Regions from separate parts of the Nocardiopsis sp. NPDC050513 genome, predicted to be linked through region 3. Evidence: riboswitches for the same ligand, from Rfam matches in the RefSeq annotation. Region 3 holds a riboswitch; each other region holds the start of a gene.
The links. Region 3 has a riboswitch for cobalamin ahead of ACIBFB_RS21975 (CoA-acylating methylmalonate-semialdehyde dehydrogenase). Riboswitches for the same ligand answer to the same signal wherever they lie in the genome.

Region 1 (2,875 bases), on a different contig from region 3:
GGCGCCCTCGGACAGGACGCGGCCCAGCAGTGCGACCTCCTCGGCCTTCTGCTTGGCGAAGGCCAGGGCCGCGCGCAGCTCGGGGTCGAGGGAGGTCTCGGCGTCCAGGTCGATCGGCGCGTGCAGCAGCGAGCAGGAGGTGCTCACGGTCAGTTCGTCGGTGAGGGCGAGGAGGGTGCCGAGGGTGGCCACCGCCGCGGGGATGTCGGTCCGCCAGACGTTGCGGCCCTCGACGACACCCGCGACCAGGCGGGTCCCCCCCAGCCCGGAGACCTTGACCAGGTCGTCGACGCCCTCGGAGTCGGTCACCAGGTCCAGGCCGACCGCCTCGACCGGCGAGTCCTTGAGCACGCGCAGCGCGGCGGCGCCGATGGAGCCGAAGTAGGTCGAGACCAGCAGGGAGGGACGGTCGGTGAGCCCGCCCAGGCGCTGGTAGACGCGCTCCAGGTGGCCGACGGCGGCGCGGCCCTCGTCGGTGGCCAGGATCGGCTCGTCCAGCTGCACCTCGGTGGCGCCGGCCGCCCTGAGGTCGGCCAGAAGGCGCGCGTAGGCGTCCAGGAGCTGGTCGAGCAGCTCGATCGGCGACCAGCCCTCGGGCGCGTCGTCCGCGGCCTTGGCCAGGAGGAGGAAGGTCAACGGACCGACGAGGACCGGACGGGTGCGGTAGCCCGCCTCCGCCGCCTCGCGGAACTCGGCGACCGGCTTGTCGCCGACCAGGCGGGGACGGGTGCTCGGCGAGAGCTCGGGGACCAGGTAGTGGTAGTTGGTGTCGAACCACTTGGTCATCTCCAGGGGCGGCGCGCCCTGCACGCCCCGGGCGAGGGCGAAGTAGCGGCGCAGCTGCTCGTCCCGGTCCTCCGCGGTCGCCGGGGAGGCGAAGCGGGACGGCACCAGGTCGAAGAGGACCGCCGTGTCGAGCACGTGGTCGTAGTAGGAGAACGTGTTGGACGGCAGGTCGTCGACGCCCGCCTCGCGCAGCTGGGCGTAGACGCCCTCGCGCAGGTCGGCGGCGACCGCGTCCAGGTCCTGGGCGCTCGTGCGGCCCTTCCAGTAGGACTCGCTGGCGCGCTTGAGTTCGCGGCGCGGGCCGATCCTGGGGTAGCCGTGCACCGTGGAGCGCACGGCCGCCTTCGCGGCCGGTGGCGTGGTCATGAAGCTTCTCTCCCTCGTCGAAAGCCGGGTTCCGACCGCGAGGGGACTCCGAGGGCAGGCCACACCGAGGGGCGCTCCGCGGACACGCACCTGTTCGCCGCCGACCTCGGCCCTCCCTCGGGGCACGGGACCACCGGCGGCACGGGTGCGCCGCCGGGTGGAGGCAGGTCTTCGGACTCGTGGGCACCGCCGGTGCGCGCACCGACGACCTACTGGTCACCGCTTCCCAGATTCCGACCAAACCGACCGGATTACCAGTGCTTCTGGCGACTGTCGTTCCCACATACCGCTGCGGGGCAGTCCCGGATTCCCACCGGGTTCCCTCTTGCGACGCGCACCACACTCTTCCCCGGTGACACCCGGCTCGGAAGTGGAGCGCGTACCTTCCACGCCTGCAAGTATAGGGAGGCCCCCTCACGCCCCTGCACCTGGTGTGGACACCCCATTCCCGCGCGCCACCCCGCCGTGAACCCCTGCCCCGTGGCGCGCGTCACACCCGACATACGCGTTGCGCGGAGACGGCACTCCCCCGCCGTCCCCGCGAACGTTCGTCTGACGATGAACGTGGAGAACCCCTGGTGAACAAAGAGTCCCCTCAGACCATGGCAGCCGATCGTCCCCTCCTCACGATCGTGGTCGCGATGGCGGTGCTGGCGGGGCTGTTGATACTCGCGACCCGATCCACGGCGGCCCCGGGACACCTCGCCGCCGACGGCACGGCGCACGGATCGACGCAGGAGAACGCCTCGCCGCCGGCCACGGGCGAGCCCGACCGGCTGACCGTGGTCGACCCGGCGGACGTGGTCGACGTGGAGGAGACCGCACTGCCCTACGACGGCGGCATCGCCGCGGACGTGACCTATCCGGTCCTGCCCAACGCCGAGCCGCTGACCGACTTCCTCTCGCGCGCCCTCGACACCGACGTGGCCGCCTTCGAGGCGGCCAACCCGGGAGCGGAGTCCTACACCGCCGCATGGGGCCTGACGGCGGCCGGCGACAACCTGGTCGGCGTGCGCATGACCAGTACGGAGACCGACTCCGAGGGCTCGCGCGAGTGCCACACCACCTACTGGTACGAGGCCGACACCGGACTCGCGCACGGCTCCAACCAGCTGATCGCGGGACAGGACGAGCTGGCCGAACTCGTCGGACTCGTCCGGGAGCGGGCGACCGACGACGTGGACGCCTCCGCCGTCCTGCCGGTGGCCGCGCTGTTCGACTCGGTGGGCTTCAACCCCGACGGCGACCTGGTCGTGGAGTTCGACGCCGCACAGGTCGCCGCGCCCGACGTCGGGCCGGTGCACGTGGTCGTCGCACGGGACGAGGCCGAACCGCTGCTGTCGGACCTGGGCCTGCGCGCCCGCGACGCCGCGACCACCGGAGTGGAGGCGTTCGCCGTGGCGGGGCGCCCCGAGGCCGACAAGGACGGCACCGACGACGAGCAGCCCGGTCTGATCCCGCCCGTCGACGACGGGGTGGACTGCTCCGACCCGGAGACCCGGTGCGTGGCGCTGACCTACGACGACGGCCCCGGTGGGCGCACCCCCGAACTGCTGGACACCCTCGCCGAGTACGACGCCCGCGCCACCTTCTTCGTGACCGGAGTCCCGGTCATGGAGCACCCCCGGATCGTGCGGCGCGCCTACGCGGAGGGCCACGAGATCGCCAACCACACGCTGAGCCACCCCGACCTGTCCGGCTTGGGCCAGGGCGCGGCCCGCGG
Region 2 (2,875 bases), on a different contig from region 3:
GTCTCGAACAGCATGGTGAGCATGCGGCGCCACAGGTCCACCGCCTGGACCTGCTTGAAGACCTTGATCCGGCCCGCCGCGGCCTCGGCCTCGTAGTGGGCGTAGGTCTTCGCGAACTCGGTCCCGTACTTGTCGTGCAGGTCGGTGACCTCGTCCGGGGAGAACAGCGTCCAGGTGCCGCCCTGCTCGACACGCTGCATGAACAGGTCCGGAACCCAGTTCGCGGTGTTCATGTCGTGGGTGCGGCGGCGCTCGTCGCCGGTGTTCTTGCGGAGGTCGAGGAACTCCTCGATATCGATGTGCCAGGTCTCCAGGTACGCGCAGACCGCGCCCTTGCGCTTGCCGCCCTGGTTGACCGCGACGGCGGTGTCGTTGGCGATCTTCAGGAACGGGACGACGCCCTGGCTCTTGCCGTTGGTACCGCGGATGTGCGAGCCCAGGCCGCGCACCGGCGTCCAGTCGTTGCCCAGCCCGCCGGAGTACTTCGACAGCATCGCGTTGTTGCTGATGCCGTGGAAGATCGACTGGAGGTCGTCGCCGACGGTGGTCAGGAAGCAGGAGGACAGCTGCGCGCGGACCGTGCCCGAGTTGAACAGCGTGGGGGTGGAGGCCATGAAGTCGAACGAGGACAGCAGCTCGTAGAACTCGATCGCGCGGGCGTCCCGGTCGTCCTCGTTGAGGGCCAGGCCCATGGCCACGCGCATGAAGAACGCCTGCGGCAGCTCGTAGCGGACCTCGTCGCTGTGCAGGAAGTAGCGGTCGTAGAGGGTCTGGATGCCGAGGAAGGTGAAGTCCTCGTCCCGCTCGGGGCGCAGGGCGGCGCCCAGGCGCTCCAGGTCGAACGTGGCCAGCGCCGGGTCGAGCTGGCCGAGGTCGATGCCGCGGCCGACGTAGGCGGCCAGGTAGGCCGGGTAGCGGTCGGCCATCTCGGACTGGCTGGCGGCCTGGGGGAAGCCGGCGATGAAGGTGAGGGCCTCGCGGCGGAGCGTGTCCAGCAGCAGGCGGGCGGCCACGTAGGAGTAGTCGGGGTCGACCTCCACGAAGCTGCGGGCGGCCATGACCAGGGCCAACTCCACCTCGGCGTCCGAGATGCCGGGGTAGAAGCCGCGGCGCGCCTCGGTGAGGACCTTGTCCGCCGAAACACCGGTGAGCCGCGCGCAGGCCTCGGTCACGACGTGCTCGATCCGGTCGACGGCGGCGGGGGGCGCACCGTCGTGGGTCGGCTCGGGCCGAACGGATGCGGGCACGGCCTCGACGTCAAGGGTCATACAGCGGCTCCAACCTCGGTAGAAGAGTCCCGGCGGGGAGGGACACGAGAAACACGGCCACGGCACACCGGTGGGCCGACACGCTCAGTGCGCGTGGTCATCGTGACCGGTGGGTCCCGGTGGCCCGCTCTCGAAGCCCCGTCGTCGGCGCACGGTCCGGTGCGCGCCGGTGGCAGGTCCCCGGGCTCGCGGTCGGTCTCCTGAGCGTCGCTCCCCGGGGGTCTCTCGGGGGATCCCAGTACGTGTGCGGAGTCCGATCCCACTCGCCGCTGCGGGCAGTCCCGGATGCGCACCGGGTTCCCTCTTGCCTCACCCTGTCGGGGTGAACCACCAGCGGGACAGATACTACATCTTGGGGATGGGACGTTGGAACACCGCAAGATGATGGCGTGTCATAGATTTTTCCACGGAGGAGACCGCGGCGGAGGGCACACCGGCGGCGTGGTATAGGGCGCGCGAACATGCCCGCTTCGTGGGGTTTTGACCGTCGATTCGGAGGAGTGCGCGACCGCGACCCGACACAGCCTAGGGGCCCGCGGGCGGTGTGACGCACCAGGCGCGTCAGAAAGCTCACGACACGCTCCGAGGGTCGTCTCCGGAGCGCCGGAGGACCGCCCGCGCGCGGCACGGCGTGCTGGTCGGCGCGGGGGTCAGTCGGTGTCCAGCAGGCCGTCCAGGTCGTCCTCTCCCAGCCCCAGGTCAGTGCGGACGCGGAACCGCATCCGCAGGAGCTCGTCGAGGAGGTCGCGCACGTACGGCGAGGCCGCGGCGCCCAGGTGGGCGCGGATCCCGACGGTCGCCCAGCGCTCGGCGCCCGTCAGGTCGTCGTGCGCGTAGAGCACCTCGGCGACGTGGACGTAGGTGGGCAGGCCGAGCACCCCCTCGCTCTCCAGCCGCTTGAGCTGCGCGTAGGCGCGGTCGGTCTCGTCCAGCTGCAGCAGGGCGCCCGCGCTCAGGGCACGCGCGTCGATCACCGTCGGACCGCCGTCGTCGATCGCCCGCTGGTAGGCCGCGCACGCGTGCTCGTACTCCTGGGCGATCTCCCACTGCTCCCCCGCACGCACGAACAGCTCCGCGCGGGTGATCTCGCTCCCTGCGTCGACCCGGTTGGCCAGGTCCTGCAACTGGGCGGCGACGGGGCCGTGCTCACCCGACCGGACGGCGTGGAACTCCATACGGTCGAGATCGGCCGTCGTCACGTGGGTCAACCGCATCGCCCCCATCCCCTAACTCGCGCTCCCGGGCGCCAGTCAGGGTCTGGCGCGCTCCAGTGCCTGCCAGAACCCCTGGCGCAGTCCGTCCCGGACTTCGTCCCTCAGCAGGTGGTCGATCGGCAGCGAGGAGCCCTGGAGCAGACGCGCCTCCAGGTCGGAGGGCATCCGGGGCCTCCGGGCGAGAACCGCCTCGACCCACAGGGCGGGCGCCTCGCGCGCGATCGACTCCGCGAAGTCGTTCCCTTCTCTGTGTGCGACATGCACCGCATCGTCAACGGTATGCGCGGCGGCGCGTGTCTGCTGGGGATATCCAGGACTGGGACTGGATTCCTGGTGTCCCCGTTGGCCGAAGCGGCCATCGTGCTCGGGACCAGTACGCGGCGGACCCCCGTA
Region 3 (2,875 bases):
GGGCACGTTGACGCCGACCATGCCGGTGTCCACACGCTGGGAGAAGTCACGGGCGGTGTCGCCGTCACGGGTGAAGATCGCGACGCCGTTGCCGTACTCGTGCTCGCTGGGCAGGCGCAGGGCGTCCTCGTAGGCGTCCGCGCGCACGACCGAGAGCACCGGGCCGAAGATCTCCTCGCGGTAGATCCGCATGTCGGGCGTGACGCGGTCGAAGAGGCTGGGGCCGGTGAAGAACCCGTTCTCGTGGCCCGGCACGGTGTGGCCGCGGCCGTCGACGACCAGGTCGGCCCCCTCGGTGACGCCGAGGTCGACGTAGCCCTCCACGCGCTCCAGGGCCTCGCGGGTGACGAGTGGTCCGAAGTCGGCGTCGGGGTCGTGCGACGGGCCGACGCGGAGGCCGGTGATGCGCTCCTTCAGACGGGAGACCAGGGCGTCTGCGGTCTCCTCGCCGACCGGGACCGCGACGGACACGGCCATGCAGCGCTCGCCCGCGGACCCGTAGCCCGCGCCGATCAGTGCGTCGACGGCCTGGTCGAGGTCGGCGTCGGGCATGACGATCATGTGGTTCTTCGCCCCGCCGAAGCACTGGGCTCGCTTACCGTGCGCGGTGGCGGTCGTGTAGACGTACTCGGCGACGGGCGTGGAGCCGACGAAGCCGACGGCCGCCACGCGCGGGTCGGTGAGGAGCGTGTCGACGCTCTCCTTCCCGCCGTTGACGACGTTGAGCACGCCCGGGGGCAGTCCCGCCTCCAGGAAGAGTTCGGCCAGGCGCAGGGGGACGGAGGGGTCGCGCTCGGACGGCTTGAGGATGAAGGCGTTTCCGCAGGCGAGTGAGGGCGCCGCCTTCCAGAGCGGGATCATCGCCGGGAAGTTGAAGGGCGTGATGCCCGCGACGACGCCCAGGGGCTGGCGGAGGGAGTGGACGTCGATGCCGGTGCCGGCGTTGTCGGTGAACTCGCCCTTGAGCAGGTGCGGGATCCCGACGGCGAACTCGACCACCTCGAGGCCGCGCTGGATGTCGCCGTGGGCGTCGGGAACGGTCTTGCCGTGCTCGGAGGAGAGCATGCGGGCGAGACTCTCGCGCTCGTCCTCCACGAGTTGGAGGAAGCGGAGGAGGACGCGGGCCCGGCGCTGCGGGTTCCAGGCGGCCCACCCGGGCTGGGCGCGCTCGGCGTCGGCGATGGCCGCCTCGGTCTCCGCGCGGTCCGCGAGCGGTACGCGGGCCTGGACGGCGCCGGTGTTGGGGTCGTGGACGTCGCCGAAGGAGTCGGATCGGCCGGGGACGTGCTTTCCGTGGATGAAGTGCGTCAGCTCGCGGGGCGCGTCGGCCGGGTCGGGGTCGCGGGGCGCGCTGTGGTCGGTCACCATGGCAAACCAGCTCTCGTCTGGAGGCGGAGCGATGCGCGGAGCATGGCGGAACAGGGCCGCGGGGGTGTGCGGCCTGCCGGACTCCCGGGATGCCGGGAGGCCGGGAGGCCGGGTTCACGGTGCGCGGTCCCGGACGGCTCGCCCAGGCGGCTCTGCGTGCCTGAGGCGGATCGCGCGTACCGGTGCCATGCGTGCTCGCTCCCTCCTCGTGGATCACACGGACGTCGAACCGCGGCCGGTGTCCTGGCTCCGGGAACGCTCCCCGGTCACATGGGTGGGACCGTGCCGGACTCGCACCGGCCTGCCCGTACCGCGGCTCTGTGGCGCCCACCATATAGTTGGACGTCCAAGTAAATCCAGAACCGGACGAACGTGAGCTGAATCACACGAAAAGTGCGGCGAGGACCACCCCGCGACGACCGGGGCGGAGCCGCCGGATGGGCGGCGAGGGAGGCCGGGGACACGAACCCCCCTGCGGGACCCCTCGGGGCAGGGTGACGCCGTCAGTGGCCGGCGAGGAGTTTGTGGGCCTCGTCCAGGCGGGCGGACAGGGACTCGGGGGTGCCCGACAGGCGCGCCGCGGTGATCTCACAGGCCATCGCGAGCTGGGCGGCGAGGACCGCCACGGTCTCCGAGGTGCCGGTCTCCACCAGAGCGTTGGCCAGCTTGTCGGCCCTGCACTGCTGCATCAGGAGGTAGCGCGAACGGAGGTCGTCGCTCTCGCGCAGGAGGCGGGACAGCACGCGCGCGTGCTCGGGGGACTGGGTGGTGTGCGGGCCCGCCTCGCGGAGCAGCTGGACGGCGGCGCGCAGGTCGTCCCCCACGGACGCCCTCTCGCGGACGTACGCGCACATGCGGTCGGCCTCGGCCGCGTCGTCGGCGAACAGCACTTGTTGTTTGTCGCCGAAGTACCTGAAGAAGGTAGTTCGTCCCACTTCGGCACGTTCGGCGATCGCCGCGACCGTGACGTTGTCGAATCCGTGCTCGGCGAACAGCTGGAAGGCGGCCGACACGATCAACGCACGGGCCTTGCGCCGTTTACGAGCGTGGAGCGTGTCCGGGGGGTGGTGCATGAGTCGACCCTATCGAGTGGGAACCCGGTTCTCCATGAGACGCCGGACCATTAGGACTGTGGTCCTGAAACGCTCAGTGAGTACTCGGGTAGCGGGAAGTCGTCTGGCCGAAGTCGTTGTGGACACGGGCGTCGGGCACGGCCAGAGGGCCCAACGCACATGTTCCGGCTGGCCCGGAATTTTATTGCAGAACCAGCGCCGAGTGACAACCGTCTTGACGCGGACGGAGCTGATCGGCATCGAATGTGGTTCCCCTCTCACGGAGGTTATGCCACCGGCTTTTCCGGCGGGACCAGAATTCTGCCCCAAGTGAATAGTTAGGCTTCTTAACTGTAGTACGGCGTGTTGCCTGCCGCCCAATGTCGGACCCGTGTGCCACAGTGGGAGACCTGAATCACACCCCTGGAGTTGGTTATGACGTATCTCCTGGTCAT

Region 1: another riboswitch for cobalamin. It lies ahead of metE (5-methyltetrahydropteroyltriglutamate--homocysteine S-methyltransferase); the one in region 3 lies ahead of ACIBFB_RS21975 (CoA-acylating methylmalonate-semialdehyde dehydrogenase).
Region 2: another riboswitch for cobalamin. It lies ahead of ACIBFB_RS12885 (ribonucleoside-diphosphate reductase subunit alpha); the one in region 3 lies ahead of ACIBFB_RS21975 (CoA-acylating methylmalonate-semialdehyde dehydrogenase).

What each region holds. Positions count from the first base shown of each region.
Region 1 covers NZ_JBITHK010000002.1:86,722-89,596, forward strand. The annotation lists gene metE (5-methyltetrahydropteroyltriglutamate--homocysteine S-methyltransferase) at 1-1,152, opposite strand, end outside; cobalamin riboswitch at 1,297-1,509, opposite strand; gene ACIBFB_RS03105 (polysaccharide deacetylase family protein) at 1,755-2,875, shown strand, end outside.
Region 2 covers NZ_JBITHK010000006.1:138,540-141,414, forward strand. The annotation lists gene ACIBFB_RS12885 (ribonucleoside-diphosphate reductase subunit alpha) at 1-1,268, opposite strand, end outside; cobalamin riboswitch at 1,422-1,615, opposite strand; gene ACIBFB_RS12890 (hypothetical protein) at 1,919-2,491, opposite strand; gene ACIBFB_RS12895 (NYN domain-containing protein) at 2,519-2,875, opposite strand, start outside.
Region 3 covers NZ_JBITHK010000013.1:139,508-142,382, reverse strand. The annotation lists gene ACIBFB_RS21975 (CoA-acylating methylmalonate-semialdehyde dehydrogenase) at 1-1,368, opposite strand, end outside; cobalamin riboswitch at 1,584-1,718, opposite strand; gene ACIBFB_RS21970 (TetR/AcrR family transcriptional regulator) at 1,872-2,441, opposite strand; gene ACIBFB_RS21965 (WD40/YVTN/BNR-like repeat-containing protein) at 2,856-2,875, shown strand, end outside.